Regions from separate parts of the Pseudarthrobacter humi genome, predicted to be linked through region 1. Evidence: riboswitches for the same ligand, from Rfam matches in the RefSeq annotation. Region 1 holds a riboswitch; each other region holds the start of a gene.

The links. Region 1 has a riboswitch for S-adenosylmethionine ahead of NFC73_RS02920 (aminotransferase class V-fold PLP-dependent enzyme). Riboswitches for the same ligand answer to the same signal wherever they lie in the genome.
Region 2: it holds a riboswitch for S-adenosylmethionine, as region 1 does, so the genes downstream of both, metX (homoserine O-acetyltransferase MetX) here and NFC73_RS02920 (aminotransferase class V-fold PLP-dependent enzyme) in region 1, are expected to answer to the same signal.
Region 3: it holds a riboswitch for S-adenosylmethionine, as region 1 does, so the genes downstream of both, NFC73_RS12940 (DUF1737 domain-containing protein) here and NFC73_RS02920 (aminotransferase class V-fold PLP-dependent enzyme) in region 1, are expected to answer to the same signal.

Annotation. Positions count from the first base shown of each region.
Region 1 is NZ_JANCLV010000001.1:603,096-613,361, reverse strand. It holds gene NFC73_RS02960 (DUF4097 family beta strand repeat-containing protein) at 1-46, shown strand, start outside; gene NFC73_RS02955 (PadR family transcriptional regulator) at 46-657, shown strand; gene NFC73_RS20940 (50S ribosomal protein bL37) at 786-860, shown strand; gene rsrA (mycothiol system anti-sigma-R factor) at 988-1,248, opposite strand; gene NFC73_RS02945 (sigma-70 family RNA polymerase sigma factor) at 1,245-2,054, opposite strand; gene NFC73_RS02940 (DoxX family protein) at 2,371-2,907, shown strand; gene aroA (3-phosphoshikimate 1-carboxyvinyltransferase) at 2,914-4,314, shown strand; gene rsgA (ribosome small subunit-dependent GTPase A) at 4,298-5,413, shown strand; gene hisN (histidinol-phosphatase) at 5,466-6,278, shown strand; SAM riboswitch class IV at 6,437-6,550, shown strand; gene NFC73_RS02920 (aminotransferase class V-fold PLP-dependent enzyme) at 6,586-8,025, shown strand; gene NFC73_RS02915 (class I SAM-dependent methyltransferase) at 8,147-8,905, shown strand; gene NFC73_RS02910 (metal-dependent transcriptional regulator) at 8,937-9,650, shown strand; gene NFC73_RS02905 (fluoride efflux transporter FluC) at 9,651-10,085, shown strand; gene NFC73_RS02900 (fluoride efflux transporter FluC) at 10,085-10,266, shown strand, end outside.
Region 2 is NZ_JANCLV010000002.1:162,358-172,623, reverse strand. It holds gene NFC73_RS03865 (CPBP family intramembrane glutamic endopeptidase) at 1-215, shown strand, start outside; gene NFC73_RS03860 (VOC family protein) at 341-979, opposite strand; SAM riboswitch class IV at 1,188-1,302, shown strand; gene metX (homoserine O-acetyltransferase MetX) at 1,315-2,430, shown strand; gene NFC73_RS03850 (hypothetical protein) at 2,528-3,058, opposite strand; gene NFC73_RS03845 (winged helix DNA-binding domain-containing protein) at 3,072-4,301, opposite strand; gene NFC73_RS03840 (SGNH/GDSL hydrolase family protein) at 4,322-5,170, opposite strand; gene NFC73_RS03835 (alpha/beta hydrolase) at 5,266-5,916, shown strand; gene NFC73_RS03830 (RNA-binding S4 domain-containing protein) at 5,996-6,229, opposite strand; gene NFC73_RS03825 (DMT family transporter) at 6,263-7,288, shown strand; gene NFC73_RS03820 (glycine--tRNA ligase) at 7,422-8,807, shown strand; gene NFC73_RS03815 (GNAT family N-acetyltransferase) at 8,810-9,838, shown strand; gene NFC73_RS03810 (DUF1295 domain-containing protein) at 9,920-10,266, opposite strand, start outside.
Region 3 is NZ_JANCLV010000008.1:60,287-70,552, reverse strand. It holds gene NFC73_RS12970 (aminodeoxychorismate lyase) at 1-56, shown strand, start outside; gene NFC73_RS12965 (NUDIX hydrolase) at 121-585, shown strand; gene NFC73_RS12960 (pyridoxamine 5'-phosphate oxidase family protein) at 630-1,094, shown strand; gene NFC73_RS12955 (GNAT family N-acetyltransferase) at 1,108-1,665, shown strand; gene NFC73_RS12950 (acetyl-CoA C-acetyltransferase) at 1,771-2,967, shown strand; gene NFC73_RS12945 (hypothetical protein) at 2,976-3,476, opposite strand; SAM riboswitch class IV at 3,602-3,717, shown strand; gene NFC73_RS12940 (DUF1737 domain-containing protein) at 3,731-3,988, shown strand; gene NFC73_RS12935 (rhodanese-like domain-containing protein) at 3,985-4,398, shown strand; gene NFC73_RS12930 (O-succinylhomoserine sulfhydrylase) at 4,395-5,603, shown strand; gene NFC73_RS12925 (DUF1905 domain-containing protein) at 5,693-6,034, opposite strand; gene NFC73_RS12920 (LysR family transcriptional regulator ArgP) at 6,115-7,017, opposite strand; gene NFC73_RS12915 (LysE/ArgO family amino acid transporter) at 7,087-7,710, shown strand; gene NFC73_RS12910 (glutamate--cysteine ligase 2) at 7,806-9,032, opposite strand; gene NFC73_RS12905 (UDP-N-acetylglucosamine 1-carboxyvinyltransferase) at 9,097-10,266, opposite strand, start outside.

The sequences.
Region 1 (10,266 bases):
GCCCACCCGCAATGACGACCCAAGTAGCCCGGAAGCGGGGCACTGATGCCTCCGGTGTTTGCCCACGGCGCGCTCCGGCTGTACCTGCTCGCACTGCTGGAGTCTGGGCCTAAACACGGCTATGAACTGATCAAAGCCCTCAGCGAACGGTTCGGCGGCACCTACTCCCCCAGCGCGGGAACCATCTATCCCCGGCTGGGAAAGCTGGAGGAAGAAGGGCTCGTTGCCACCGAGCCTGTTGGCCGCCGCACCAACTACCGCATCACCGCGGCGGGGCTTGCCGAACTCAACAAGCGCCGGGAGGAACTCGCCGGAGTCGAGAACGACATTTCCGCTTCCGTCCGCCGCCTGGCGGACAACCTGCGGGCGGATATCCGCGCCAACATGCGCGGGTTGCGGGCAGACCTGGCGGCCACCGCAGAGGCGGCCCGTTCCACGGCACGGGCCGCCGATTTCAGGAAAGCCGGCCGCCTGACCTCGGAAGGGTTCCGGGAGCTGAAGGAAGCGGAGATGCTGCTGCAGGCCTTCCGGGATGACCTGCGCGTGGAACTGCGGCTGCAGGCCACCCGGCAACCGATCAGCGCCGTCACGCTGGAAACTGTCAGGACCGTGCTGGACCAGGCGCGCATCTCCATCCGCAACTCGCTGCCCGGCTGAGCTGCGCGGCCGAGCCGCCGGATCGGCGTTGCCCCCAGTCACAGCCCGTTCCGGTTTCGCGGCGTGTCCCATGGTGTGGGAGACTTGGGGGCAGCTCTTTTGAGTACCAACATTTAAGGAGGCCAGCTATGAGCAAGCGTGCACGTAAACGTCGTGACCGTAAGCGTGGCGGCGCGAACCACGGGAAGCGCCCCAACGCCTAAGCTAAAGCTTGGAAAACGGTTTAAGCGAAGGACCCCGGAAGCCACACGGCTTCCGGGGTCCTTCGTCTTTGCACTGGTCTTTCACGCCCACGCGGTCAGATGTCCCTTCAGACGGCTACCGCTAGTGTCAGGCGTCCACCGGGCGGATGGAGTGGATCCGGTCCAGGATGGCGTTCTTCAGGTTTTCGGGAGCGGCCTCGGTGCACGAGCGCTTCACCAGGTTGCGGATCACGCACTCCAGGTCATACTCCTCCGTGCACTCAGGGCACTCATCAAGATGGGTCTTGATTTCCGTGATGTCCTCGCGGGTCAACGCCCCGTCGAGGTATTCGTAGATGCGTTGCATCCGGGCGTCATCGCAGTCGCCCAATCCCTGGCAGTCGCTCATTTCCTGTTCTCCTGTTTTGTGGTCGCGGCCGTGTCCTGTGATTCGACGGCGCCTTTGAATCCTCGTTCGGCGGCATAGTCCGCCAGCATGTCCCGCAACATTTTCCGGCCGCGGTGCAACCGGGACATCACTGTCCCGATCGGCGTGTTCATGATGTCCGAGATCTCCTTGTACGCGAAGCCTTCGACATCGGCGAAGTACACCGCCAGCCGGAACTCCTCGGGAATGGCCTGCAGCGCCCGTTTGACGTCCGAGTCCGGCAGGTGGTCCAGCGCCTCAGCCTCGGCCGAGCGCAGGCCGCGGGACGTATGCGACTCCGCCCTGGCCAGCTGCCAGTCCTCGATGGTGTCCGAGTTCGACTGCAGCGGTTCGCGCTGCCGCTTCCGGTAGAGGTTGATGTACGTGTTGGTCAGGATCCGGTAGAGCCACGCCTTAAGGTTGGTTCCCGGCTTGTACTGATGGAACGCGGAAAACGCCTTGGTGTAGGCCTCCTGGACCAGGTCTTCCGCATCCGCGGGGTTCCTGGCCATCCGCATGGCGGCCGAGTAGAGCTGGTCCACGTACTGCATAGCATCACGCTCAAAACGGACCCGGCGCTCTTCCGCTGATTCGGTGGCGACATCCACGGGTTGCTCGGCAGGCGCAGGCTCAGCCTGCACAGGGACATCCCCTGCAGGCTGCGCGTCTGCAGGCTGCGAGTCACTCCCTGCCGGAGCGTCGCTGCTGGCATCGGCTTCGCCGCTTGTTTTGGCGTCTCGCTCGGAGGCCTCATACATGGCCTCGAGGGCCGGATCCAGGGTGCTCATTGCGTTCAAGTCTACTGTGACGGCCTTGGCGCGCAGCCTTCCGTACTCCGGAGGATCGGATTCCAGGGTCTGCAGTGCTACGTGTCCGGCGGGCTCCGTCCCGTCCTTCAGTAACCTCAAGGGCAACTCCAGTCTGTGTCAGGCCATGGTGTTCCAGGCAAATACCTGCCGGGCAATCCATGGTGAGTCAATTCGTCCGGTGTTCGGCGGACCCGCAAACCATAACCGCTGGCGGCAGGCAAATATTCCCCAAAAGTGCAAGACTAGAACGGACTCCGCCGCATCCGGTGCGGTTCGTCCAGCCAGGAGGAAACCCATGTCCTTTGTCCGTACTCTCGCCCGCCCCATGCTGGCCTCCAGTTTCGTCGTCGCCGGACTGGACAAGCTGAAGAACGCCGATGACACCGCCACCCAGCTCTCGCCGCTCCTGCAGAAGGCGGCCGCGTCGCTGCCGTTCCAGGCCGACGAAAAGATGCTGGCACGGGTGATCGGCGGAACGCAGGTGGGTGCCGGCGTGCTGTTCGGCCTGGGCAAGTTCAGCCGCCTCTCGGCAACACTGCTGACAGTCATCTCGCTCCTGAACACCTTTGTGGAATGGCGCAGCGCAGACATCAGCACCAAGGAAGGCCGCGAGGCCCGCCGAAACCAGCTGCTCAAGAACATTTCCCTCAGCGGCGGCGCACTGCTGGCCTCGGTGGACACCGCCGGCAAGCCGGGCCTGGCCTGGCGTGCCGAGCACCTCGCCGCGGACGCCCGGAAGAGCGCCGCCGGCGCCCGCAAGACCACCGGCAAAAAGCTTCACAAGGCAGACAAGGCCGTGCGCCGTGCCGTCGAACACGCAACGGGGGCGTAAGGACGGATGACCGGTTCCACCCCGCCCGCAGCCACCGACTCACACAGCTCCACCGGCACCGTTCCGCACTGGCCGGCCCCCTTCGCCAGCAGGCCCATCAACGCCACCGTCACGGTGCCGGGTTCAAAATCCCTGACCAACCGGTTCCTGGTGCTGGCCGCGCTGGCCGACGGGCCGTCCCGCCTCCGCGCCCCCCTGCATTCCCGGGACTCTGCGTTGATGATTGACGCCCTCCGCCAGTTGGGAGCCACCATCACGGAGGTGCCCGGCGACGGCGCGTTCGGGCCGGACCTGGAGGTCATGCCCCTGAGCCAGGCGGCGCCGTCGTCAACGACGCACATTGACTGCGGCCTCGCCGGAACGGTGATGCGTTTTGTTCCGCCGCTTGCGGCGTTGCGCAACGGCGTGAGCGTGTTCGACGGCGACCCCCACGCCCGGAAGCGCCCCATGGGCACCATCATCGAGGCCCTGAAAGCTCTCGGGGTGGCCCTGACCGCGGACGACGGCGGGACCCCCTCGTCGCTGCCGTTCACCGTGGCAGGCACCGGGGAAGTCCGGGGCGGCCACCTGGTGATCGATGCCAGTGCGTCGTCACAGTTCGTCTCGGCCCTCCTGCTGGTCGGCGCCAGGTTTACCGACGGACTCCACCTGGAGCACGTGGGCAAACCGGTGCCGAGCCTGGACCACATCAATATGACCGTTGCCGTACTCCGCGGCGTCGGTGTATCGGTTGACGATTCCGTGCCCAACCACTGGGTGGTGGCACCGGGGCCCATCCGCGCCTTTGACCAGCGCATTGAGCAGGACCTCTCCAACGCCGGCCCGTTCCTGGCCGCCGCGCTGGCCTCCGGCGGCACCGTCCGGATCCCGGACTGGCCCGCCGGCACCACCCAGGTGGGAGACCTCTGGCGCAGCATCCTGGCGGATATGGGCGCGGACGTCAGCCTGGCTGACGGCGTCCTGACCGTCACGGGCGGGCCGGAGATCAAGGGTGCGGATTTTGACGAAACCAGCGAACTCGCCCCTACCGTGGCGGCCCTCTGCGCCCTGGCCAGCGGACCTTCACGGCTGACCGGCATCGCGCACCTTCGCGGCCACGAGACGGACCGGCTGGCCGCGCTGGTCACCGAAATCAACCGCCTAGGCGGCGACGCGGAGGAGACCAGCGACGGCCTGGTGATCCGCCCGGCTAAGCTGCACGCCGGCGTCGTCCACAGCTACGCGGACCACAGGATGGCCACCGCCGGCGCCATCCTCGGCCTCGCGGTGCCTGGGATCGAAGTCCAGGACATCGCCACCACGGCCAAGACCATGCCGGAATTCCCGCAGATGTGGGCCGACATGCTGGCCCAGGGCGCTGCCGCCGACAAGCGCGTGGAAGGTCCCGCTGGTGGCACGCAGCACTGATTCCTGGGACGAGTCGGACGTCCGGATCCGGCCCAGCAAGAAGGGCTCCCGGCCGCGCACGAAGGACCGCCCCAGCCACGACGACGCCGTCACGGGCCGCATCATCACGGTGGACCGCGGCCGGTACACCGCCGTCGTCGGCGAAGACTCGGGCGACGAGCGGATCATCATCGCAGCCAGGGCCCGCGAACTCCGCCGCTCCCCCGTGGTTGCCGGCGACTTCGTCTCCCTCGTTGGAGATGTCTCCGGGGAACCCGACACGCTGGCCCGCCTGGTCCGGATCCAGGACCGCAGGACCCTGCTGCGCCGCAGCGCCGATGACACTGATCCGATCGAGCGTGCGGTGGTGGCCAACGCAGATCAGCTGGTGGTGGTGGTGGCCGCCGCAAACCCGGAGCCGCGCACGGGCTTCATCGACCGCGCCCTCGTGGCCGCTTACGACGCCGGCATTGAGCCGCTGCTGCTCGTCACCAAGGCGGACGTCAAGGATCCGGCGGAACTGCTGTCCAACTATGAGCACCTGGACTTCCCCGTGATCATCAGCCGCACGTCGGACTCCGAAGCCTCAGGTATCGATGCCCGCTCCGACGACGGCCTTTCTGCCCGCCTGGACAGTGACGCGGTTTCGCAGCTGCGCGCGTACCTGGAGGGCAAGGTCTCGGTGATGCTGGGTCATTCCGGCGTGGGCAAGTCCACCATGGTCAATGCGCTCACCGGGGCCGAACGGGCCACCGGTGGTGTGAACGCGGTGACCGGCCGCGGCCGCCACACGTCGTCGTCGGCCCTTGCCCTGAAGCTGACCGGAGCTCCCGCCGGAAGCTGGATCATCGACACCCCTGGCATCCGTTCGTTCGGCCTGGCCCATGTGGACCCAGACCGGATCCTGCGGTCCTTCCCGGACCTGGAGCCGGGTACGGATGCCTGCGAGCGTGGCTGCAAGCACAACACCGCGGCCGTCAACTGCGGGGTGGACGCCTGGGTGTCCGCCGGCCAGGCGGGCCCCACCGGCCCGGCCCGGCTCGCGTCCCTGCGGCGGCTGCTGGGCACGGATCCCCGCCTGGTGGGCCAGGAAACCAAGGAACTGGGCAGCATCGGCTAGACGGAACGCCGATGTCCCCAACACCGCGGCCCTGAGACGGTAGTTTGGAACCATGATCCAACCCGCTTCGAGCTACAACGATGACTTGCGCCTTGCCCATGTGCTGGCAGATTCCGTGGATGACCAGACCATGAGCCGCTTCAAGGCACTGGACCTCCGCATCGAGACCAAGCCGGACCTGACGCCGGTAACGGACGCGGACAAGTCCGCGGAGGAAGCCATCCGTGGCCAACTGTCCCGCTCGCGTCCGCGCGACGCCGTGCTGGGCGAGGAGTTCGGCAGTTCGGGCCATGGCTCCCGCCGCTGGATCATTGATCCCATCGACGGCACCAAGAACTTTGTCCGCGGCGTCCCGGTGTGGGCCACCCTGATCGCCCTCGTGGACGAAGGCGAACCCGTGGTGGGAGTGGTCAGTGCGCCCGCCCTGGGCAAGCGCTGGTGGGCCGCCAAGGGTTCCGGCGCGTACATGGGCAAGTCCCTTGCCGCCGCAACGCGGCTCCGCGTCTCGGACGTCTCCAAACTTTCGGATGCTTCCCTGTCCTACTCCAGCCTGGGCGGCTGGAAGGAACGCGGCAACCTGGATGAATTCCTGGGCCTGACCGAGGACGTGTGGCGCACGCGCGCCTACGGCGATTTCTGGTCCTACTGCATGGTGGCCGAAGGTTCCGTGGACATCGCCTGCGAGCCCGAACTGAACTTGTACGATATGGCTGCCCTGGTGCCCATCGTGGTGGAAGCCGGCGGGCGGTTCACCTCTTTGGAGGGACAGGACGGGCCGTTCGGCGGCAACGCCCTGGCCACGAACTCCATCCTGCACTCAGAAGTGCTCAAGCGTCTGAACCCGAATCTGGACGACCTCCTCTAGGCGCTTTCTTCGAATTATCGACGGCGGACGCCTCCTCAAGGGGGCGTCCGCCGTCGTATCTTCGACAAATGAGCCGCTCCTCCACCGCGCGTAACAAAGTCCTTAACATTGGGCCGGGCTTCCTTTCTGCAGCGGCAGATGTTCTACGCTTCTTAACAGGTCACGAGTGCCAGCGCTAAACCCCGGTTTGCTGGCCGGCAACCCTCCATTCGCGGTGGGGTGCCCCGGGTGACGACCAGGCCGGTCCGGAACGGACACGGCAAGCGCGGGTTCCCGTTACCGGGAGTCCTTTTAGAGTGAGGTCTCCGTGACAACTGCCACAGTCTCCCCCAACACTGTTTCTCCCGACAACGCCGCCCCCGCCAAGGCCGCTGCGCTGTTCAACGATGCCGCCGTCATTGCCGGCCGCCCCCTCTCTGCCGTCACCGGCGCGGAAATCCAGGCACCGCTGATCCAGGGCGGCCACATCCGGTACGCAAACCTGGACTACGGCGCATCCGCTCCCGCCCTCTCGGTGGTGTCGGCCTACCTCAACGAGATCCTGCCGTTCTACGCCAGCGTCCATCGCGGCGCCGGCTACGCATCGCAGATCAGCACCTCCGTCTATGAGAACGCCCGGGACATCGTGCGTGACTTTGTGGGCGGACGCCCGGACGACTCCGTCATCTTCACCCGGAACACCACCGACTCGCTGAACCTGCTGGCGGGTTGCCTGCCGGCGACAGACGGGCGGCCCAATGGCGATGTCCTGTACCTGGACATCGAACACCACGCCAACCTCCTGCCGTGGCAGGGAGTCCCGCACCGCAGCGTCGTCGCCGCGGACACCATCGTGGGGACCCTCGAGGTCCTCCGCGCCGAACTTGAGCAGCGCAACGTCAGCCTCCTCGCGGTCACGGGCGCCTCCAACGTCACCGGCGAGATCCTCCCGATCAGGGCCCTGGCCGCCCTCGCCCATGAGTACGGGGCGCGGATCGTGGTTGACGCCGCGCAGCTGGCGCCGCACCGGCGCATCAATATCAGCACCGACGACGTCGACTACCTCGCCTTCTCCGGGCACAAGCTCTACGCGCCCTTCGGCTCTGGCGTCCTCGTCGGCCGCACCGACTGGCTCGACGCCGGAACTCCCCACCTGGCCGGCGGCGGGGCCGTCCGCGAGGCCCGGCTCGACGGCGTCAGCTGGGCCACCGGCCCGGCCCGGCACGAGGGCGGCTCCCCCAACGTCCTCGGCGCGGCCACACTGGCCCGCGCCACCCAGGTCATCGCGTCCCTGGACCACGACCGCTGGCACGCCCACGAGGCAGCCATCAGGTCATTCCTGGTCGAAGGGCTCGGGAAGATCGACGGCGTGACCGTGCACCAGATCTTCTCCGACACGGACGCCGAAACGGGCACCATCGGCGTGGTGAACTTCTCCGTGGCAGGGTACGACGCCGGGCTCGTGGCCGCGTACCTGTCGGCCGAGCATGGCGTTGGCCTCAGGGACGGCCGCTTCTGCGCGCATCCGCTGCTCAAGCGCCTTGGCCTTCCCTCCGGTTCCCTGCGGGCCAGCTTCGGCGTGGGCTCCCGACTGGAGGATGTCCAGCGGCTCCTTGCCGGCCTGGAGCAACTCCGCCGGACCGGCCTGGGCTGGGACTATGTGGTGGACGCGGGCCGCTGGGTTCCGGCCAACGACTCCCGCACGTACCCTCACTGGGCTCCCAACACGCCTGGCACCGCCGGCGCGGCTCCGTGCCTTGACGACTGACTGACGCTTTCCTCCCCTGGTTCCTGACCTGGCTGCCGCCTGACTGCCGTCTGACCCATTGGCTGCGGCCCATGCGGTAAATTCGAGGGATACCGATGGGCACAGTTGAAGGAGGCCGCACGTGGCACGGGGTGGCCCCAGGCTTGAGCACGGACGCCGCCTGGAACTCGGACAGAGTTTCCAGGACGGCGGCGAACACTACCAGCGCGTACGCCCTGGCTACCCTGCCGACTCAGCGGAGTGGCTGATCCCTGCCGGGGCCACGGACGCCGTGGACGTGGGCGCCGGAACCGGCAAGTTCACCGCGCTTCTACTGGAACGCAGCCTGGCCGTTTCCGCCGTGGATCCGTCGCCGGACATGCTCGAACAGCTGCGGGCCCTCTACGCGGCGGCGGACGCGACGCAGGGGACTGCAGAGGCCACCGGCCTCGCCGACTCCTCGTTCGACGTCGTAAGCGTGGCGCAGGCCTGGCACTGGTGCGATCCGCTGCCGGCGAGCACCGAACTGGCGCGGATCCTGCGGCCCGGCGGAACGCTGGGGCTGATCTGGAACCAGCTGGACACGTCCGTTCCGTGGGTGCACCGGCTGTCCCGCATAATGCACGCGGGCGACGTCTACAAGCCCGGGTTCCGTCCGGTGGTGGGGCCGGAGTTTGAAGGCCTCGAGAGCCATGTGACCCGTTGGGAAGACAGCCTCAGCACGGCGGACATCATGGAACTGACGAAGTCCCGCAGCTACTACCTGCGCGCCGGTGAAGCCACGCGCGGCAAGGTCCTCGCCAACCTCGACTGGTACCTGCACGAACACCTGGGACACACCGCCGACGAGGAGATCAGCCTGCCGTACCTGACGTTGACGTGGCGGGCCACGAAGGCATGACGGGCCCTAACCACCGGGTAGGCTTGGAAACGTGAAGACCAGCGCGCCCTCCTCCTCGATCGAGGACTACGTCAAGGTCATCTACGGCTTCACGGAGTGGCAGGACAAACCCATCACGTCTTCCCAGCTCGCGCAGCGCCTGGGGGTGGCCAATTCCTCGGTCTCGGAGATGGTCCGCAAGCTTAAGGACCAGGGCCTGGTGGACCACAAGCCGTACAGCGCCATCACCCTTACAGACTCCGGGGTCCGGCTGGCATTGTCCATGGTGCGCCGGCACCGGCTCATTGAGACCTACCTGGTGCAGGAGCTCGGTTACAGCTGGGATGAAGTCCACGACGAAGCCGAACTGCTGGAGCACGCGGTGTCGGACACGTTTATTGAGCGCATGTCGGCAAAGCTGGGCAACCCGCAACGCGACCCGCACGGCGACCCGATCCCCTCCGCGGACGGCACGGTGCTGCTGCCAGAAGCTCATCTGCTCGGCGAACTCGATCCCGGACACACCGGCCGGATCACCCGCATCAGCGACGAGAACCCTGATCTTCTGCGGTATCTTTCGGCCGAGGAAATTGACCTCGACGACGAGGTGGAGGTTGTGGGCCGTAAACCGTTTGGCGGAGCGCTGGTGGTGCGGATCAGCAACGCCGGCAGGAAGCGGGACTACGATCTCGCGGAGGAAGTCACCGCAGCGCTCTGGGTCCACAGTGACCATCCCCACACCGGCTGCACCCTCAGCGGCCGCTGAATGACGAACGCCCACGTGCCGCACTGGCGGGCCTGGCTGGCCGTGGCGGCAGGCGGCCTGGCCGGAACGGAACTCCGGTACGGGCTGGGACTCGCGTTTCCGGAAACCGTGGGGGCAATGCCCTGGACCACCCTGGGAATCAACGTCACCGGAAGTTTTGTGCTGGCTGCCCTCACCACGGTGTGGATGGCGCGGCCGCAGACGGCATTCTGGCTCCGCGCCGGCCTGGCGCCCGGATTCCTGGGCTCGTTCACCACGTTCTCAGCAGTCGTTTTCTCGAGTGACCAGCTGTCCAGGGCCGGCGAACATCCAGTGTGGATGGCCTACCTGGGGCTGTCCCTGCTGCTGGGACTGGGCGGTGCGGCCGGTGGCTGGCGGACCGGACGGCTGCTCACCGACCGGCTGCAGGGCGACCGGGCGGGGACAGCGCCGTGATGGGCGCGGTCCTGGTGGGAGTGTTCGGCATGGCGGGCGCCCTGCTGCGCTTCGCCGTCGACAGCTGGTTCGCCCACCGCGAGGGGCTCCGAACAGCCCTCAGCCCGAGCGGTAGGCCGCGGCACTGGCCGTGGGCCACGCTCACCGTCAACGTCACCGGGTGCCTGATCATCGGACTCTC
Region 2 (10,266 bases), on a different contig from region 1:
CCCTGGCCATCTTCACCAGCTCGATGCTCCGCGGCAGCTACCACCTTTACCAAGGCTTCGGGCCGTTCATCGGCAATGCAGTGATGGGTGTGGTCTTTGCCTGGCTCTACACAAAAACCAAGCGGATTATGCCGCTGGTCATCGCGCATGCGCTGCTGGACATTGTTGCCTTCGTTGGCTTCAGCCTCTTTGGCCGGGCTGTGGGCCTGGGGTAAGACGGCCGTGGTTCCCGTGCCATACAGGTGAACTGAAACGGGTCCTGCTTAAAAGGATTCGGCCGCCATCGGTGGGTGGCATCATTGGCACCCGCTGATGGCGGCCGAAGCTATTGAACGTGCAATCAGATGGTGACTGCTCCCGTAGCGGTTTCGAAGGTTACGGACAGGATGCCCGGAGTTCCGTGCGGAGCCACCCAGTCAACGGCCACATCCTCCAGCGGCTTCTCGACGGGTTCGCCCAGCCACTCCGTCACACGTTCGGCGGAACCGGCTATGGTCAGGCAGCTCATCTTGACGTTGCTCTCATAGGCGTTGGACGGGTGCAGGGCGGGATCGCCCTCCCACTTGAGCATGTACGGGACCTGGGGGTCCGCGATCAGGCCCAGGATGCCGATCTGCTTCCAGACCAGCTCGCGGCCATCCGGGAACTTGCGGTTGCCGTTGACGGCGGCACGGCCCAGGCGCTCTTCGAACGGAGCGAGGTCGTCCACTTCGACGCACCAGCCCATCCAGCCGCCGCCGGCTTCGGATCGCGCTCGGACAGCCTGCCCGAAGGGCGCCTTGTCCGATGCCGGGTGGTTCAGGACCTCCACGACTTCCAGGTATTTATGGCCGGCGAGGGGAATAATCATGTTCCGGGTTCCAAACCGGGGGTGCACGCCACCCTTCACGGCTTCAACGCCGAGGGCGGACGAAATTCGTTCGGTGGTGGCAACGAGGCCATCTTGTTCACAGGCGTAAGAGACGTGATCCATGCGCATGCCATCATCTTGGCACTTTGTGATCCGGCTCTCAGCTAAGGGTAGCCTTACCGGATTTCCGTTGCGTCACGAGTGGACATTTCCGGGCGGCCAAGGGCGCGGCGGACCTTGGCATGGACGCGGCCAGCCGGCCGCAGAAGGGCTCCAGCGAAGTCATAACCAGTCACACGCTTAGCAATAGACCGGTGCTGTTCGTACACTCGAAGCAGGTCATGAGTGCCAGCGACAGCCCCGGCTTGCTGGCCGGCAACCCTCTTTTGTGGTGGGGTGCCCCGGGTGAGGACCTGGCCTGCCGGTCAATTGACGGTGGGCAAGCGCATAGAAAAGGTCCGTCCATGACGATTACGATTTCCCGTACTGCAGCACCCGGAAACGGGGTGGTCCGGTACGCCAGCATCGGCGGACTCGAGCTCGAAGCTGGTGGTTACCTCCCGGAAGTCACCCTCGGCTATGAAACGTGGGGAACCCTCAACGCGGACGGCTCCAACGCCGTCCTGATTGAGCATGCCCTGACCGGAAGCACGCACGTGACCCGCGGCGACAGTGACGAGCCCGGCTGGTGGGAACAGCTGGCCGGACCCGGTGCGCCGGTGGACACGGACAGGTTCTTTGTGGTCTCCATCAACATCGTGGGCGGCTGCTACGGCTCCACCGGGCCGTCCTCGGTTGCCCCGGACGGCAAACCGTGGGGGTCCCGATTCCCTTTGGTCACGCTGCGGGACACCACGGCGGCGGAGGCCAGGCTGGCTGACCAGTTGGGCATCCCGAGCTGGTACGCCGTGCTGGGCGGTTCCATGGGCGGCGCGCGGGCTCTGGAATGGGCGGTCACCTACCCGGAACGGGTTCAGCGGTGCGCCGTTATCTCCATCGGTGCCGCCAGCACCGCCGAACAGATCGCGTTCGCCCAGGCGCAGACGCTCGCCATCCGCCAGGACAGCAATTTCAACGACGGCGACTACTACGGCGGTCCGCTGCCGGAGGACGGCCTGGCCCTGGCACGGCGCATCGCCCACATCACCTACCGCTCCGCCGAGGAGTTCCATGGCCGCTTCGGACGTTCAGCCCAGCACCCGGAATCGCCGTTCCAGGCGGCAGCGCTGGGGGAGCGGGGCCGCTACCAGGTGGAAAGCTACCTGGACCACCAGGGCAGGAAGCTGGTGCGGCGCTTTGATGCCAACAGCTACATCGCCATCACCGACGCCCTGATGAGCCACGACGTCTGCCGCGGGCGGGGCTCGCTGAACGAGGCCTTGGGCCGGGCCACCGCCAGGTTCTTCGTGGCTGCGGTGGACAGCGACCGGCTGTACTTCCCGTCCCAGTCCCGTGAACTGGCTAACGCGCTCCCGGGCGACGTGGACGTGCACGTTATTGAGGCCCCGATCGGCCACGACGGCTTCCTGACCGAGATCGGCCAGCTTGGCGTCCAGCTCCGAGACACGTTCCTCATCTAAGCGCCAGGGGCAACTCGAGCCCCTGGACATCAGCGCGAGAGGACACTTGAGCCCCCGGAATCGGGGCCTCAAGTGTCCTCTCGCGCTGACTAAGCGATCAGCCGTTCATGATGTCGGAGCGGCGCTTCATGTAGTCCTCCATGGCCAGCTCGCCGTTGCTGTACTGCTGGTCGAGTTCGGCCAGCTTCCGGGCACGGTATCCCTGCGGGCCCGACGGCGGCAGGGGAATAGCGGGGGCGGCAGGCTGCTGCGGCGCCTCCGCGCGCTGCTCCGGCACCGGCTGGCCGTTGGGTTGCGGCTGACCGTAGGGCGGGAACTGCTGATCCGCAGAAGGAATCGGCTGCATGGGCGGCAACGGCTGGCTCGGCGGCAGGGGCTGCGGGCTCATGATCTGCCGGAAGCCGCCGCTCATGTAATCCTGCTGTGTGTAGCCGTCACGGGGCTGTTTGTTCTGCGGCCCCGGATACTGATCGCTGCCCGGGTACTGCCCGCCGCCTGGAAACTGCTCGGGGTAGCGCCCGGAAAAGCTCTGCTCCTGGTTCCGTTTGTTCACGGATTTCCGGTACATCCGCATGGCCATCGGTACCACGAACGACAGAATGATGATCCAGAAAAACAAGCTGTTCACGGTGTAGCGCCTCTCATATGTGTCCCTCCAGCTTATCCCCGGAGCCCACACGTACTGCGGGGACTCCCAGGAAGGCTCCATACCGGTCCACTGCATCCTGCACGGCGTCCTCCGCAGCCGGTCCCGCGGCAGCGAAAAGCCTGATATCCAGCTCACAACGGCCGGCGAACATGGTGTGCCGCCAGGAGCCGGCCATCCGCCCGTCCAGCAGGACCACATGAATCGGCGCCCCGGCAACCGGGAAAGCCGGAGCGGTACCACCCAGATAGTGCCGCGTTGCCGAATAGCCCATCACGTATTCGTCGTAGCACTGGATCAGGTCGATCCGCGGTCCGGCTGCCTGTCCGGGCGCCTGCCCGGCGCCGCCGTCCGCAGCAGCGTCGAAATAATGCGCGACGCCGTCAATCACCAACGTTGCCAGCGTTTCGGGGGCTGCCGCCAGGGACTGTTGAACGCCGAGCCGCACGTCGGCCATGGTGAGCCCGGACCAATCGGCGCAGTCCTTGACCGTGGCCGGGCCGCGGCTGGTGAAGTAGCGCCGGACGAGTTCGCTGAGCGCTTCGGTCCGGGCGGGCGGCATGGCCGGGCCGGGAGGCACACGCTCGTCAAAAAGCGCGTAGGTCTGCTTCAGGGCACCGCCAGCACTGCGCACCGGTGACCCGCTGGCCAGGATCCCGCTGACCTCGGCGTGCATGATCAGGTAGGCCAGCCCGACCCCGGTGGCCGCGAACCCTTCGTCCTGCAGCCGCGCGGCCAGCTGTTCCCGGGTCAGGTGCTGCCCGCCCCGGACGGCTTCGGCCAGGACCTGCCCGCTCCGTTCAGCGGCGGCTGCATCAATCCCGCTCTGCCGGTACATGCCCGCGTTGCCCTGGTGAAGCCGCGGCGCCGACAAGGCCGTCAGCCAGCGAAGATCCTCGCGGTGCACAAAATGCCAGGTGGGCCGCAGGATATGGGTGCGCAGGATGCGCCCGTCGGACACCGCCTCCTCCACCACCGCGGCAGTGGCCACCGCAGCCTCGGCAGCAACACGATGAGACGGGTCCCGGACGGCAGCTCCAAGCCTGGCCCGTTGCGCCAGGCTCCAGCGGGCGTAGGGAAACTCCTGCGCCTGGACCGCCAGCAGGTGCCGGACGGCGTCCTCCGGGGAGCCCAGGCCGGGCCCGCGCAGCCGTTGGGCGTGAAGCCGCCGACGCACCACCTCATCCGGCTCCATGCCTGTCCGGGGGAGCTGTCCCTGGCTCATGCAGTCCGCCGCTCACGCCGCTAGCGCCGGGCGTCGGTGGTGCCCAGCGGCCCCTCGCCGGAACCTAACGGAACGCCCGGGCCGAACACGGGTCCCGGCGTCGGGCGTTTTGCGGTGATTCCGTCGCCGGAGGAGCGGTGGCGCAGCCGCCGCACCACCCACGGGACAAAGTACTCGCGGGCCCACACGAGGTCCTCGGAGCGGGCTGCCCGCCACGTGCGGGCGGGCAGGGGCTTGGGCCGGAGCGGCTCAAGCGTGTGGTCCACGTTCAGCGAATCCAGCACCATGGCAGCGATGGTGTGGTGTCCCAGCGGCGAAAAATGCAGGCGGTCCTCGTCCCACATCTGCGGATCGTTCAGCTGCTTGAGCGACCACATGTCGGCGATGATGGCGTCATGGCGGGCGGCCACTGTGCGGAGGTTCTCGTTGTAGATGGCCACCTTGCTGCGGATCCTTCCCAGGACCGAGGAACCGGTATCCGGGCCGTTGAACAGCACCACCGTGGCGCCGCCCATGGCCAGGATCTGGACCACTGAATCAAGTTTTTCGGCGAGGGCGTCGGGGTCGCCGCCGGGCCTGATGAGATCGTTGCCGCCGGCGGAAAGGGTTATCAGGTCCGGCTTCAGCGCCAGGCATGGAGCGAGCTGCTGGTCCACGATCTGCTGCAGCAGCCGGCCGCGGACGGCCAGGTTGGCATAGGCGAAGTCGGCCTGGCCCCGGCCCAGTTCCTCGGCCACCCGGTCCGCCCAGCCGCGGAAGCCGCCTGGGCTTGTGGGGTCGGGGTCGCCGATACCCTCGGTGAACGAATCTCCCATCGCTACATAGCGGGTCCAGGGGTGGGCTTCCGGGGCCCTGGGCGGGCTCTGCATGGCTTTTGCTTCATTCACGGTCCTATCCTGCCTCCTTGCTCACAAGCTACGCCACCGTAGGTAGTTACCGCCGGGTAACTGTAAGAATGGAAACCATGACTGACGCCCAAGTATTTCCCGCCCCCGTTGTTCTGTGGTCCCGGCCGGAGGACCAGCGCGCCGGAAAGCCGCTGCTGGTGCTGCTGCACGGCTACGGCGCCAACGAACAGGACCTGCTGAGCCTGGCGGATATGCTTCCCGAAGATTTTGTGGTCGCCTCACTCCGGGCGCCCCTGCCCACGGGCCCTGGGTTTATGTGGTTCCCCTTGACGGACTCCATCGAATACACCCTGGACGCGGTCAAGGCCGCAGCCGCATACGTGCAGGACTGGATTGATACCGTCAAGGCCAACCACCCGACGGTCACGCTGCTCGGATTCTCCATGGGAATGGCGATGGCCACCACGTTGCTCCGGCAGCGCCCCGCTGACTACGCCGCCGTCGTCGGGCTTTCCGGTTTTGTGGTCAACGCGGACGGGGACCCCACGTTCAAGGATGGCGAACTGGACGGTACGGTGCCGCTCTTCTGGGGCCGGGACCAGCAGGACCCTGTGATCACGCCCGACAAGATCGAGTACACCATGGGCTGGGTGCGCGGGCACGTCAAGCTCACCAAAGTGCTCTACACGGGCATGTGGCACGGCATCAACCAGCAGGAAATCGGGCACGTCTCCGAGTTCCTGACGCACGAGGTGCTGAACAAATAGCGTACGACGGCGGCCGGCGGCACAGTGCGCCGGCCGCTTACGCTGCCTTCACCGGCTGAGCTGAGCCAGGCCTGTTAGATCAGGCCTCCGGTGCCACAACCTGCACGGTCTGCCCGTTGACCGTGACAGTGTCGCCGTTGTGCAGCTGGCGTCCGCGGCGGTCGTCGATCTCGCCGTTAACCTTGACGAGTCCGTTCTTGATCAGCTCGGCGGCTTCCACGCCGTCCTCCACCAGGCTGGCGAGCTTCAGGAGCTGGCCAAGGCGGATCATGCTGTCGCGGATGGGGATCTCTTGAATGTCCTGGTTGCTCATACAAGCAATAATGCCTGACGTAAGGTGAATCCAATGACCCACACCCCACGGCTGTCGCGGTTCGCGGGGCTCCCGCTGGCCGTCGGCGCGGGACTGGCCATTCCGGTCCAGGGCCGGATCAACGGCGCACTTGGGGCCCGGCTCAATGACGGGATCGCCGCGGCGGTGGTGAGCTTCAGCACTGGTCTGGTCCTGATGATCCTGATTTCCCTGGCCCTTCCGCGCGGGCGCGCCGGCCTGGCCAGGATCATCCCCGCCGTCCGCAGCCGCGCCTTCCCGCCCGTGTATGTCCTGGCCGGCGGGATCGGGGCACTCTTTGTCTTTGCCCAGACCTTCACCGTTGGCCTCCTGGGCGTGGCCCTGTTCACCGTGGCCACCGTGACCGGCCAGACCGTGAGCGGCCTGCTGGTGGACCGGCTGGGGATCGGCCCCGCGGGCAAGAAGCCGGTGACCGGCATCCGGATCACAGGCTGCGTCCTCACCATCGCCGCCGTGGCATGGGCGGTCTCGCCCCGGTTCGAGGCTCCTGCAGCGGCCTCAGCTGGAGCTTCCGGAGCGGCCGCCGGGCCGGAGACGCTGCTGCTGCCGCTCCTGCTTCCAGTCCTCGCCGGATTCCTGATGAGCTTCCAGCAGGCCATGAACGGAACAGCCACCGTCCACTACGGCACGCCCATCGCGGCAACGCTGGTCAACTTCGTGGCCGGCACCGTGGTGCTGTGGACGGCGTGGGGCATCAAGGTTGCCGTTGCCGGGCTTGGCAGCCCCTTGCCGGGGGAGTGGTGGTATTACCTGGGCGGGCCCATGGGCTGTGTGTTCATCGGCCTGGGCGCACTCCTGGTCCGCAGCCTCGGAGTCCTGGTGACCGGGCTCGGCATGATCGCCGGACAGCTCCTTGGCTCCCTGGGGCTGGACTTCCTGGTGCCGGCGCCCGGGAGCGTCGTGGCCCCGGCAACCGTCCTGGGAACACTGTTGACGCTGGCCGCCATCATCCTGGCCACACTGCCGTGGCCGCGGGGCGCCTTCCGGAGGCAGGCAGCTTCCGGAGGCAGCGGCCGGTAGGCTAGGACACGCAGTTCTCTGCATCTCGTTCCTTCGCCCGCCCCGCCCGCACCCAGCGGTGATGCACCCACGTGCAGCGGGGCCAGATACCCGCGGACCGCACCCAGCGGCCCTGTAGAAATTGGAGTCCACCATGGCAGCAAAATCCGTACTCGACCAGGTCATTTCCCTTTCCAAGCGAAGGGGTTTTGTGTTCCAGGCCGGTGAAATCTACGGAGGCTCCCGCTCTGCCTGGGACTACGGACCACTCGGCGCCGAGCTGAAGGAAAACATCAAGCGCCAGTGGTGGCAGTCCATGGTCCGCGGCCGCGAGGATGTGGTGGGCCTGGATTCCTCCGTCATCCTGCCCCGTCAGGTATGGGAAGCCTCCGGCCACGTTGATGTCTTCTCGGACCCGCTCGTGGAGTGCCTCTCCTGCCACAAGCGCTACCGTGCCGACCACCTCGAGGAAGAGTACGAGGAAAAGAAGGGCCGCCCCGCCGAGAACGGCCTGAAGGACATTGCCTGCGTCAACTGCGGCACGCGCGGCGAATGGACCGAACCCCAGGAGTTCTCCGGCCTGCTCAAGACCTTCCTCGGCCCGGTGGCAAGCGACGAAGGCATGCACTACCTCCGCCCCGAAACGGCCCAGGGCATCTTCGTGAACTTCAGCAACGTCCTGACCACGTCCCGCAAGAAGCCGCCCTTCGGCATCGGCCAGATCGGCAAGTCCTTCCGGAACGAGATCACACCGGGCAACTTCATCTTCCGCACCCGTGAGTTCGAGCAGATGGAAATGGAGTTCTTCGTCGAGCCCGGCACGGACGAAGAGTGGCACCAGTACTGGATGAAGGAGCGCATGTCCTGGTACACCGGCCTGGGCATCCGGGAAGAGAACCTTCGCTTCTTCGAGCACCCGCTGGACAAGCTGAGCCACTACTCCAAGGGCACCACGGACATCGAATACCGCTTCGGCTTCCAGGGCTCCGAATGGGGCGAGCTCGAAGGCATCGCCAACCGCACCGACTTCGACCTCTCCACGCACTCCAAGGCCTCCGGCCAGGACCTGAGCTACTTCAACCAGGCCACCAACGAGCGCTACACCCCGTACGTGATCGAGCCCGCCGCAGGCCTGACCCGTTCCTTCATGGCGTTCCTGGTGGACGCGTACACCGAGGACGAGGCACCCAACGCCAAGGGCGGCGTCGACGTCCGTACCGTCCTGCGCCTTGACCCGCGACTGGCCCCCGTCAAGGCTGCGGTGCTGCCGCTGAGCCGCAACGAGGACCTCTCGCCGAAGGCCAAGGACCTGGGCGCGCAGCTGCGCAAGAACTGGAACATCGACTTCGACGACGCCGGCGCGATCGGCCGCCGCTACCGCCGCCAGGATGAGATCGGCACCCCGTTCTGCATCACCGTGGACTTCGACACCCTCGAGGACCAGGCCGTGACCATCCGCGAACGCGACACCATGAGCCAGGAACGCGTCTCGCTGGACAAGGTGGAAGGCTACCTGGCCGCCCGCCTGATCGGCGCCTGAGCATGGCCATCGAATACCGCGAATGGGTTGAGGGCAATGACCTGACGCTGCTGGAAATCTGGGGCGGCCCGGAGACCGAACAGGCCCGGCAGTTCCGCGGTGCCCTGGCCGTTTCCTCGGCCGGCACGGACGGCACGCCGTGGCGCCGCTGCATCGTGGCCGAGGACGTCATTGACGGCATCGGTATTCCGGTGGCGGCAGGCGTCGTCTACGAGGCCTCGCTGCACCCGGAGCGGCTGTGGACCTACATCGAGGTGGCGCGCGATCACCGCCGCGCCGGCATCGGTGCCACGCTCCTGACCATGCTGCGCCGCGAAGCCGAGCAGGCGCCGTCGGGCGTTACCCGGCTGCGCGCGAAGGTGCAGCCGGGCACTCCGGGGGCCGCGTTCGCCGAGGCGTTCGGGCTCGCGCCCATCCAGCGTTCCCGGCTGGTGGTGGTGGAGCCGGGCGCGCTCAAGCTGCCCGTGTTCCCTGCGAAGAACGACGGCGGCGGGCTGGCCAACGACGAAAACGCCGGTTCCGACGTCGTGATGGACCTCGCCACGGGCTCCGTGGAGCTGACCGACGTCGTGGGGCGGTACTACACGTCGATCCACGACTGGGATTCGCCGGGCGTGCTGTCGGTGGGGCAGGTCCAGAAGCTGTTCCTGGATGATCTCACCGGCGCCCACGGTGCGCTGGTGCTGCGCGCCGAGCCGGGATCCGCCTTTGGCGCTGGGGTTTCCCCCAGCAAGAAGGGCCGGATCCGCGCCTTTGCGGTGAGCTATGCGGAGGCAGCCCAGGACCCGACGTCGGATGCGTCGGCGCAGGGCGCGAAGGCCACGGATGTGTTTGTCGGCCACGAACCCGCGCTTGAGGCGGACGACGCCGCAGCCGCCGTCCGTGACCTGCTCTCGCTCCTCGCGTACCAGCACCCGGTCATGCTGGAACTGGACGATTCGATGACAGCGCTGCGCGCCGCCGTCGAGCCCCTGCTGGAATCCGGCAAGGCGCGCCAGGCCGGTGCCGAAACGCTGATCGTCTCGGACTGACCCCACCCCCAACTGGGTCGCAGCAGGTGTCGTTTTGAGCGCTCATAACGACCTGCTGCGACCCGGTTTTGTTGGGGGCGGTCACCGGCGTTTGGGCGGCCACGGGATGAAGCCGCTGGTGGCCTCGACATATTCCCGGTAGCCGGGCCGGCCGGACATCGCCTTTTCCGTGAGGGGCTTCCCGGTCTTTCCAGCCAGCGTCCACACCATCAGTGCCGGGGACAGGATGGTCAGGGTGCCCGGCCAAGAGTCTGCTGCAATGAGGAAAAGCCCCGTCCAGATGGCCGCGTCGCCGAAATAGTTGGGATGCCGGGTGTACCGCCACAAACCGGTGTCCAGCACCGTGCCGCGGCGGGACGGATCCTTCTTGAACCGGGCCAGCTGCCAGTCGCCCACGGTCTCGAACACAAACCCCGTCACCCACAGCA
Region 3 (10,266 bases), on a different contig from region 1:
CGGTGCAGAAGCAGCTGACGGCCGAACTCAACGCATTGCTTGCCGGGATCCAGTAGTTTCCGGGGTTCAGCAGTTCCGGATCCCGTAGTTTTCCGAAGTTCAGCAGGGAGGCTTTAAGCCATGGCGGTTCGCAGCGCAGGGATCCTTCTGTACCGGAAGGGAGCAGGCGGGCTGGAAGTGTGGATAGCGCACATGGGCGGACCGTTCTGGGCCCGCAAACAAACCCAGTCCTGGTCGGTTCCCAAGGGCGAGTACCTTCCCGACGAGGAACCCCTGCTCGCCGCGCTGCGCGAGTTTGACGAGGAGATCGGCACGCCGCCGCCAGCTGTTGCCTACTTTGAGCTGGGCGCGTTCCGGCAACCGTCGGGAAAGATCATCACGGTGTTCGCCGCTGAGTCTGACTTCCAGCCCGAACGGATTGTGAGCAACACGTTCCCGCTGGAGTGGCCCAAAGGATCCGGCGTCATCCAGGAATTTCCCGAGGTGGACGACGCCCGGTGGGTGACCGAATCCGAGGCCCGCAGCAAGCTGGTCAAGGGCCAGCTTCCCCTCCTGGACGCCCTGCTGGAGCATGTTGGATTGTGACAATACCCTGTTGGTCCGTCCCGCAGGTCCGTATGGTTTGGTGCATGAACTCTCACACGCAGCCGACCAACAAATTGACGTTCGACGAATGCTGGGAATTACTTGCCGTGGACACACTGGGGCGCCTGGCCCTTGTAGTGGACGGCCATCCGGAGATCTTTCCGGTCAACTACGTCCTGGACCGCAGGAGCATCGTCTTCCGCAGCGCCGGCGGCACCAAACTGTGGGGCGCCAAGGCAGACCGTCCCGCGGCGCTGGAGATCGATGGATACGATCCCCGCACGGAGGTGGCCTGGAGTGTGGTTGCGCGCGGAGACACCGAAGTGATCGAGGCACAGGCCGACAAGGACGCCGTCGACGCGCTCCATCTGGAGCCCTGGCAGCCCGGACCCAAGGACTACTACATCCGGCTAACCCCGCTCGCACTGACCGGCCGCCGCTTCCAGGTTGCCAAACCGGACGTTTGGAACACGCGGTTGTCGGACCGCCGTCGTGCTTCCTTCGAGTAGCGCGGGAGAGCTTGTGGACAGCGAGGCCCCGGCTCCGCTCCTCCCGGGGGTCCGGATCCGGCTGCTGCGGCGGAGCGATGCGGCCGGCCTGAGCAAGGCCTACCTCCGGAACCGCCAGCACCTCGCTGCGTGGGAACCGGAGCGGGACGAAGCCTTTTTCACCCCCAGGCATCAGCTGGACATCATCCGGGCCAAGCTCGCCCAGCATTCCGTGGGCCAGGAAGTTCCGTGGGTGCTGGTGAACCGCGACGATCCGGCGTACATCGTCGGCGCCGTCACCCTTACCGGCATCGTCCGGGGGCCGTTCCTCAACGCCAACCTCGGGTACTGGGTTGATTCCGGCCTCAACCGGCGGGGCATCGGAGCTGCCGCCGTCCGCTTCGCCACGGATCATGCCCGGACAGAACTGGGCCTCCACCGGGTCCAGGCGGCAACGCTGCTCCACAATGAGCCCTCACGCAAGATCCTCACACGCGCCGGGTTTCGGGAAATCGGAGCGGCGCCGCAGTACCTGAAGATCGCCGGCCGCTGGCAGGACCACCTGCTCCACCAACTGCTCCTCCACGGCTGACCCGATCGCGGCCGAATCCAAGGTGCCCGCGCCACCTAACCCGCCCATCACGGTTCGCCTAAGCTGGCCTCAAGCACTCTTGAATCCGCAACCGAAAGGCAGACCATGAGCAACGACGCTCGCACCCCCGTCATCCTGGGCGGCGCACGGACCCCCTTCGGCAAGTTCCGCGGCAGCCTCTCCGGGCTCACCTCCAGCGAGCTGGGTGCCCACGCCATCCGGAACGCACTGGAACGGTCCGGGGTGGCGCCGGAACAGATCCAGGCCGTGATCGTGGGCCAGGTTATCCAGGCGGGCGCTGGCCAGGGACCCGCCCGGCAGGCCAGCCTCGCCGCCGGCATCGGCTGGGACGTGCCCACCGTGACCATCAACAAACTCTGCCTGTCCGGCCTGACGGCCGTGATCGATGCCGCCCGGATGATCCGGGCCGGCGAGGCTGATTTCATTGTGGCGGCGGGCCAGGAATCCATGACCAACGCCCCGCACCTGCTGCCCCGGCTTCGCGGCGGCGTGGCCATCGGCGATGCGCCGCTGCTGGATTCGCTGAACTTTGACGGCCTGCAGGATCCGGTCTCCGGTGAACTGATGGGCTCCGCCACGGACGCCGGGAACGCCCGCCTGGGCATCAGCCGCGAGGACCAGGACGCCGTCGCCGCCCTTTCGCACCAGCGGGCGGAGGCCGCCCGGGCGGCCGGCATCCTGGCTGAGGAGATCGCTCCGGTGGAGGTCCCGCAGCGCCGGGGACCCGCCGTCGTGATTGATGCCGACGAAGGCATCCGGGCCGGCACCACCATCGAGGCGCTGGCGGCACTGAAGCCCGTCTTCTCCAAGGATCCGACGGCCACCATCACCGCCGGTTCTGCCTCCCCGCTGTCGGACGGCGCCGCCGCAGTGGTAGTGGCCAGCAAGGCAGCTGCGGAAGCGGCCGGCCTCAGCTGGATCGCGGAAATCGGCAGCCACGGCCAGACCGCCGGACCGGACGGATCCCTGCATTCCCAGCCGTCCCGCGCCATTGAGCGAGCGCTGAAAGTCGAAGGGCTGACCATTGACGACGTGGACCTCATTGAGATCAACGAGGCCTTCGCCTCGGTGGTGCTGCAGTCCGCCACGGACCTGGGGATCGACGCCGACAGGATCAACGCCGACGGCGGCGCCATCGCTTTGGGCCACCCGGTGGGCGCCTCGGGGGCCCGCCTGGTCCTGCATCAGGCACTCGCGCTGAAACGGCGCGGCGGCGGGACGGGCGTGGTTGCGTTGTGCGGCGGCGGCGGCCAGGGCGACGCCCTGATCCTCAAAGCCTGACGCCAGGTTCAGGCTCCGGGTCCAAGGATCACCAGCGGCACCAGGCGTTCCGCGCACGAAACCCGGACCAGTTCCGCCGGCGCCTGGGCCGCCCGGTTGTTCACCCCTGTGTCGTCGCACCAGTCCAGGTTGTACGGGTAAGCGGTGACCCCGGCCTTCCCGGGAGCCGCGCCAGCCGGGAGGGTGAACACGAAAGTGAAGCCGCCGTCGTCGGACATGGGAGCGAGCTCTTCCAGCACCGCGGTACCGGTCGCATCCGTGACCGTCACCTGGACCTGCGCATCGGTGCCGTAGCGGGCATCGCAGGTGGTATCCGGGGCGCTGACGGTGACCCGGTCACCGGGTTTCGCGGCGGCAGGCGAGACGGAAAACTCCGGCGGCATGCAGGGCGGCGGCGCGAAAACGTTCCGGCAACCTGTCACCCCCGCCAGCACCGGCACAGCGCACAACGCCACAGCCAAAACGCGTGCCCAGGCGCCCGTCAGGGCATGCCCAAAAATGTTCCCCATGACCCGATTGTCCCGTCGGCGCCGGCGTTACGGAAGCACTGCGGGATCACGGAAAAACGCGATAATTACGGAACATGACGACGGCGGCGGTGCGGCCGGGCGGGCCGGATGTTACGTTTTTGGGGAGTAATGAGAACCGGCGCCAAGCCCTGACTGGCCGGTCGGCAACCCTCCCTTTCGCGGCGGGGTGCCTCAGGTGAATACTCGGCATATCGACCCATTCGAGCTGCAAGCGTGAAAGAAGGAGTCCCGTCGTGTCTGACGCACCCGCCCCTGAAGAAAAACTGTCCTACCGGCTCATTACAGGGCCGGATGACAGGTCTTTCTGTGAACGGATTTCCACTGCCCTGGCCGAAGGGTATGTCCTGCACGGCAGCCCGGCCGCGACGTCCAACGGAGGCGTTGTGATTGTTGCGCAGGCACTCATCCTCCCGTCGGCCATCGCCACCGCTGACGCCGCCGTCGCCTCCGCCGTGGATGACCTCGATTTCGACGGCGAGGGCCACGCATGAGCTACGCCGGAGACCTCACCCCGCAGCAGGCTTGGGCCAAACTCGAACGGGGCGCCATCCTGGTGGATGTCCGCACCGAAGGCGAATGGGCCCACATCGGCATCCCCGACACCAAGGCCACGGACAACGATCCCCTGTTCATCCCGTGGACGTTCCCCGGCGGCATCCCCAACCCGGATTTCATCACCGACCTGACGCAGCAGGCACCGGAGGACGACGGCACGGAGCTGGTCTTCCTCTGCCGCTCGGGCCAGCGCTCCATCGCCGCCGCCATCGCCGCGACGCAGGCCGGCTTCACCTCCTACAACGTCCTGGAGGGTTTCGAAGGCGAGCCGGACCGCTACGGCGAGCGCACCGTCAACGGCTGGAAGAACCGCGGCCTGCCCACAAACCTGGGAATAGCCAAATGACGTTCAACCCGGACGCCGCCGGCTGGAGCGCCGAGACGCAGGCGGTCCGCGGCGGCCTGGACCGCACCAACTTCCAGGAGACCACGGAGCCGGTCTTCCTGAACTCGGGCTTCGTCTACGAGTCCGCTGCCGCCGCCGAGCGCGCCTTCACCGGCGAGGACGAACGCTTCGTTTACTCCCGGTACGGCAACCCGTCCGTGGCCACCTTCCAGGAACGCCTCCGCCTGCTTGAGGGCACCGAAGCGTGCTTTGCGACGGCGTCGGGCATGTCAGCGGTGTTCACGGCCCTGGGTGCCCTGCTGGCGGCCGGGGACCGGGTGGTTGCCGCGCGATCGCTGTTCGGCTCCTGCTTTGTGATCCTGAACGAGATCCTGCCGCGCTGGGGCGTGGAAACCGTGTTTGTTGACGGCCCGGACCTCGAACAATGGCGGGTTGCCCTGTCGGAGCCCACCACCGCAGTGTTCTTCGAATCCCCGTCCAACCCGATGCAGGAAATCGTGGACATCGCAGCGGTCAGCGAGCTGGCGCACGCCGCCGGGGCCACTGTCGTCGTCGACAATGTCTTTGCCACTCCCCTCCTGCAGCGCTGCGGCCAGCTGGGCGCAGACGTGATTGTGTACTCCGGCACAAAGCACATCGACGGCCAGGGACGCGTCCTGGGCGGTGCCATCCTGGGCACCAAGGAATTCATCGACGGCCCGGTCAAGCAGCTCATGCGGCACACCGGACCGGCTCTCTCCTCGTTCAACGCCTGGGTGCTCACCAAGGGCCTGGAGACCATGGCGCTGCGTGTCAACCACTCGTCCACGTCCGCACTGCGGATTGCCGAATGGCTCGAACAGCAGCCGGCCGTCAGCTGGGTCAGGTACCCGCTGCTGAAATCACACCCGCAGTACGAGCTCGCCGCCAAGCAGATGAAGGCCGGCGGCACCGTCCTCACGCTGGAACTTGCGACGACGGGCGGCCGCTCGGGCAAGGACGCCGCCTTTGCGCTGCTGGACGCCCTGCGGATCATCGACATCTCCAACAACCTGGGCGACGCCAAGTCCCTCATCACCCATCCGGCCACCACCACGCACCGAGCCATGGGTCCCGAGGGCCGCGCAGCCATCGGGCTCAGCGACGGCGTGGTACGGCTGTCCGTGGGCCTGGAGGATGTGGACGACCTCATCGGCGACCTGGAGCAGGCCCTGAAGCAGATCTAGTTCGGGGTGGCCTGGTTCTGATTGGCGCGAAGGGACGTTAGGGCCCTGTTTCTTGCGTCTTTCGGGGCCAGCGTCATTCCCGGCAGAGTTCAGCCAGTACCGCTTGTCCGTTCCCCGGTACGTGCCTCGTCTTCGCCTTGGATCGCGAGCCGGACGGCCACGTCATCACCGTCGCTGATGCCCGCCGCGTCCCGGACAGCCTTCTTGACGGGCAACAGGTAGGAGCGGCTTTTGCTGTCCGGAAAGACCGAGGTCTGCCAGGTGCAGCCGGAGATTTCCGCGGTGACTCTGACCGAGCCGAAGCCCTTCCGGAACACCGCTGCCTCGTCCCGGAGGTCGTCCCCGACCTCCGGCGGGAGGGTCAGGAAGTGCCAGCCGGATTCGTCGGGATAGCGCCACAGTTCGGCCCGGAATGAGTACGACGACGTCACGGCCTGAGTATGGCATGACGCGTTGCCGGACGCATCCCCTGCCGGGCTGTATGAGAACGGCGGCTCGGGCTAATGCCGGCTCAGGTGCCTGGCTGGCGCAGTTCCCGGGAGGCCGTCTCCCGGACCGCGGCGGTCAGCTGGTTGAGCACCGGGGAGTCGATCTTCCAGCGCTGCCAGTACAAGGACACGTCAACAGGGCTCGCGGAGGCCAGCTCCACGAGGGCGCCGCTGCGGAGGTCCGCCAGGCACTGTTGCTCCGGGAGCAACCCCCATCCAAGTCCCAGCCGGATGGCCTGGGCGAACTCGGCCGACGACGGCACATAGTGCCGCGGCGCGGTCAGTTCCGCGCCGGTCATCGTGCGGAAGAACCCGTCCTGCAGGTCATCCTTGCGGTCAAAGTCCACCACCGGTGCCCGGCTCCCTGCAACAAGTTCCGGCCCGTCGGGCCACCAGTGCCGGAGGTAGCCGGGGCTTGCCACCGCCCGGTACCGCAGGGAACCCAGCGGTTCCACGCTGCAGCCCTGGACCGGTTCCGGCGTTGCGGTAACCGCGGCCATCACCGATCCTGTCCGCAGAAGCTGGGTGGAATGCTGTTCATCCTCCCTGCGGAGTTCGAAGCACGCGCCGAGATCCGGCGGAAGACCTGCCAGGGCAGGCATGAACCAGGTGGAGAGTGAGTCCGCGTTCACCACCAAGGGGATGGGCGCCGTCGGGCGGTCCCGGCTCCCGCCGAGCTCCTGCTGGGCGTCCCATTCGAGCTGCCGGACCTGCCGGGCGAACCGTAGGATGGCTTCCCCGGCGGTTGTGGGGCGGACGGGGTTGGTGCGCTGCAACAGGATCTGGCCGGCCGCGTCCTCCATCGCCTTGAGACGCTGGGAAATGGCCGACGGCGTGACGTACAGGCTGCGGGCCGCCGCCTCGAGCGTCCCCTCGTCCACGACGGCCGCGAAGGTACGGAGCTGCTCGAACTGGAACGTCTTCATTAGCTTTCCTTAATAGAGCTAAGAATCTTTAGCTGGAGTAATCCTACGTCCGCCCGTACGTTGGAGAATATGGATCTGACCGCATTTCTGGGCCCCGCTGCGCTGGGCTTCGGCACGGGGCTTGCCCTCATCGTGGCCATCGGCAGCCAGAACGCCTTTGTCCTCCGGCAGGGCATCCGCGGCGAGCATGTGGCCGCCGTCGTCCTGGTCTGCAGCGTCTCCGATGCCCTGCTCATCGCGGCGGGCATCGCCGGAGTGGGAGCGCTGCTTCGGTCGAGTCCTGTGATCGTCGACGTGGTCAGGTTTGCCGGCGCCGCCTTCCTCGTGGGCTACGGCGTTATGGCGGCGCGCCGGGCGGTTCGTCCTGGAGCACTAACGGCGTCGGGGCGGCAGCCCGCCGTCGGCCTCGGCGCCGCCCTCAGCACGGTACTGGCCCTGACGTGGCTCAACCCGCATGTCTACCTCGACACGGTGCTGCTCCTCGGATCGGTGGCCAACCAGCAGGCGCAGGATGTGCGCTGGTGGTTCGGGGGCGGAGCCATTGCCGCCAGCATCGCCTGGTTCAGTGCGCTGGGGTTCGGGGCCAGGGTCCTCCGGCCGTTCTTCGCGCGGCCCTCCTCGTGGCGCATCCTGGACGGACTCGTCGCTGCGGTCATGCTCACGTTGGGTGTGCGCCTGGCTGCCGGTGCGTGACGTCGTCGTTTCTTGGCGCGAACGGACACTTGGGCCCCTCACACAGCGAAGAACAGGGCAGTATCTGCCCGTTCGGGCAAAGCCTCAGGAAGAAGTCAGGACAGGCGCACGCGCAGCAGCTCCGGGACCTCGTCCGCCTCACGCAACCCGGAGGTGCCGCGCATCGTGACACGCACGGCGTGGGCAACCACGGCCCCCAGCCCGCCGTCGTCGGGCGCCGATTCTTCCATCACCGCGTCCCGCACCCTGCGCTGTTCGGTGGAGCCGGTGCCGCGGGCAATGATGTCCTCGATGCCCTGCCGGGCCAGGGAAAGCTCGTTCTGCTCGGCGAGGACCGGAGCCAGATAGTCCACCAAGGATCGCACCACGTCGACGGCCGGCGCCGGCCTGAACGTGCCAAAATCCAGCAACTCACCGTTCAGGCCGCTGCTGCTCGCCTGCCATGCCGCCATCCGCAGCAGCACCGTGGGCACCGGGGCCGGCTCCACGCCGTCGCGCCACTCACGGCTGGCCGATTCGACCAAGGCCCGCACCAGCACCGCGATCAGGGCAGCGTCCTCGGCGCGCAGGCAGACGTCGGCCACCCGGACCTCAACCGTGGGGTGGTTCCGGGACAGTCGGGCGTCAAAGTAGATCATGCCTTCATCCAGCAGGACGCCGCTGTCCAGCAGACGCGTGACCACCCTCCGATATGCGGAGTACGTGCTGAAAATAGCCGAAGGACCGGACATAGGCCAGCGGTTCCAGGCCTGGGTTCGGTAGCTCTCGAATCCTGTGGGCATCCCGTTCCAGAACGGCGAATTTGCGCTCAATGCCGTGAGCACTGCCAGCTTGTCCCGGATCCTGTCCAGCACGGCCACGCCCTCGTCCTTGGATTCGATGAACGTGTGGACGTGGAAGCCGCAGGTCAGCTGCTCCTGCGCGGTCAGGCCGAAACGTTCCAGCATCCGGGCATAGCGGGCGTCCGGAGTGGTGTGGCTCGCAAGGCCGAACGGAGAAGTGGCCAGCGCGGCGACCCTTGCACCGTTCTTGGTGGCCGCCTGGTCCGCCAGCAGCCGGCCGGCCCGGATCTGCTGCAGCAGTTCTGCGTACTCGAGGCAGGGACGGGTCTGGGTCTCGATCTGCTCGAGCTTCAGCTCGGCAGTCAGGCCAGTCCAGTCGTCGTGAGCGGTTTTTTCCTTGGCTGCCAGCGCATAGGGACGTTCCGGGGCGTCGTCGGCTGCCATCCGGCGGCCGGACAACATCGCATCCGCGAGGGCAAGCGGCTCCCCCGTGTCCGGATCAACGATCAGGAGTTCTTCCTCGACGCCGAATGTACGCATGGTTATATTGTGCTGCAACGGGCCGGCCCGCGGCAGCCCGCGGGGTCGGCGGATTCTGCGAGCGCTAGTCCTGGAAGTACTCCACCTTGGCGCCGATGGTGTTGAGCCGCTCGGCCAGGTCTTCGTAGCCGCGCTCGATCACGTAGATATTCCGCAGCTCCGAAACACCCCGCGCCGCGAGCATGGCCAGCAGCAGGCAGGCGGCAGGGCGGAGTGCCGGCGGGCAGCCCACCTCGGCGGCCCGCCACTTCGTGGGGCCCTTGACGTAGATCCGGTGCGGGTCCAGCAGCTGCACCTGGGCGCCGAGCCGGTTGAGTTCAGTGAGGTAGATGGCCCGGTTCTCATAGACCCAGTCGTGGATCATGGTCTGGCCGTGGGCGTTGGCGGCGATGACCGCGAAGAACGGCAAGTTGTCGATGTTCAGGCCCGGGAACGGCATGGGGTGGATCTTGTCCTCCGGCGCCCGCAGCTCGGACGGTTTGGTGGTCACATCCACCAGCCGGGTGCGTCCGTTGCGCGCCACGTACTCGCCGGAAATCTCCAGCTTCTGGCCCATCTGTTCCAGCGTGGCCAGCTCGATTTCCATGAACTCGATGGGCACGCGGCGGATGGTCACCTCTGAGTTGGTGACGATCCCGGCGGTGATGAGGCTCATGGCCTCGATGGGGTCCTCGGACGGGAAATACTCAATGTCGACGTCGATCAGCGGCTGCCCGGTGATCTTCAGTGTGGTGGTGCCCACGCCGTCGATGCGCACGCCCAACATCTCGAGGTAGAAGCAGAGGTCCTGGACCATGTAGTTGGGGCTGGCGTTACGGATAACGGTGGTGCCGCGGCGGTGCGCCGCTGCCATGATGGCGTTCTCGGTGACAGTATCCCCGCGCTCCGTCAGCACAAAGGACCGGTCGTGGGTGTCCGGCGGTGGAGCCTGCACGGCGTAGAAACCGGCAGTCGCCTCCACGGAGAGCCCGAACTGGCGCAAAGCCTGCATGTGCGGCTCCACGGTGCGGGTGCCCAGATCGCAACCTCCGGCATACGGCAGGCGGTATTCCGCGGCTTCGTCAAGAAGCGGGCCCAGGAGCATGATCACGCTGCGGGTGCGGCGCGCCGCGTCAACATCCATGGCCCTGAGGTCCAGGACGGCGGGGCGGCGGAGCTGGAGATCGGTGTCGTTAAGCCACGTGCACTCGACACCGATGCTGGTCAGGACCTCCACGATCCGGTTGACCTCTTC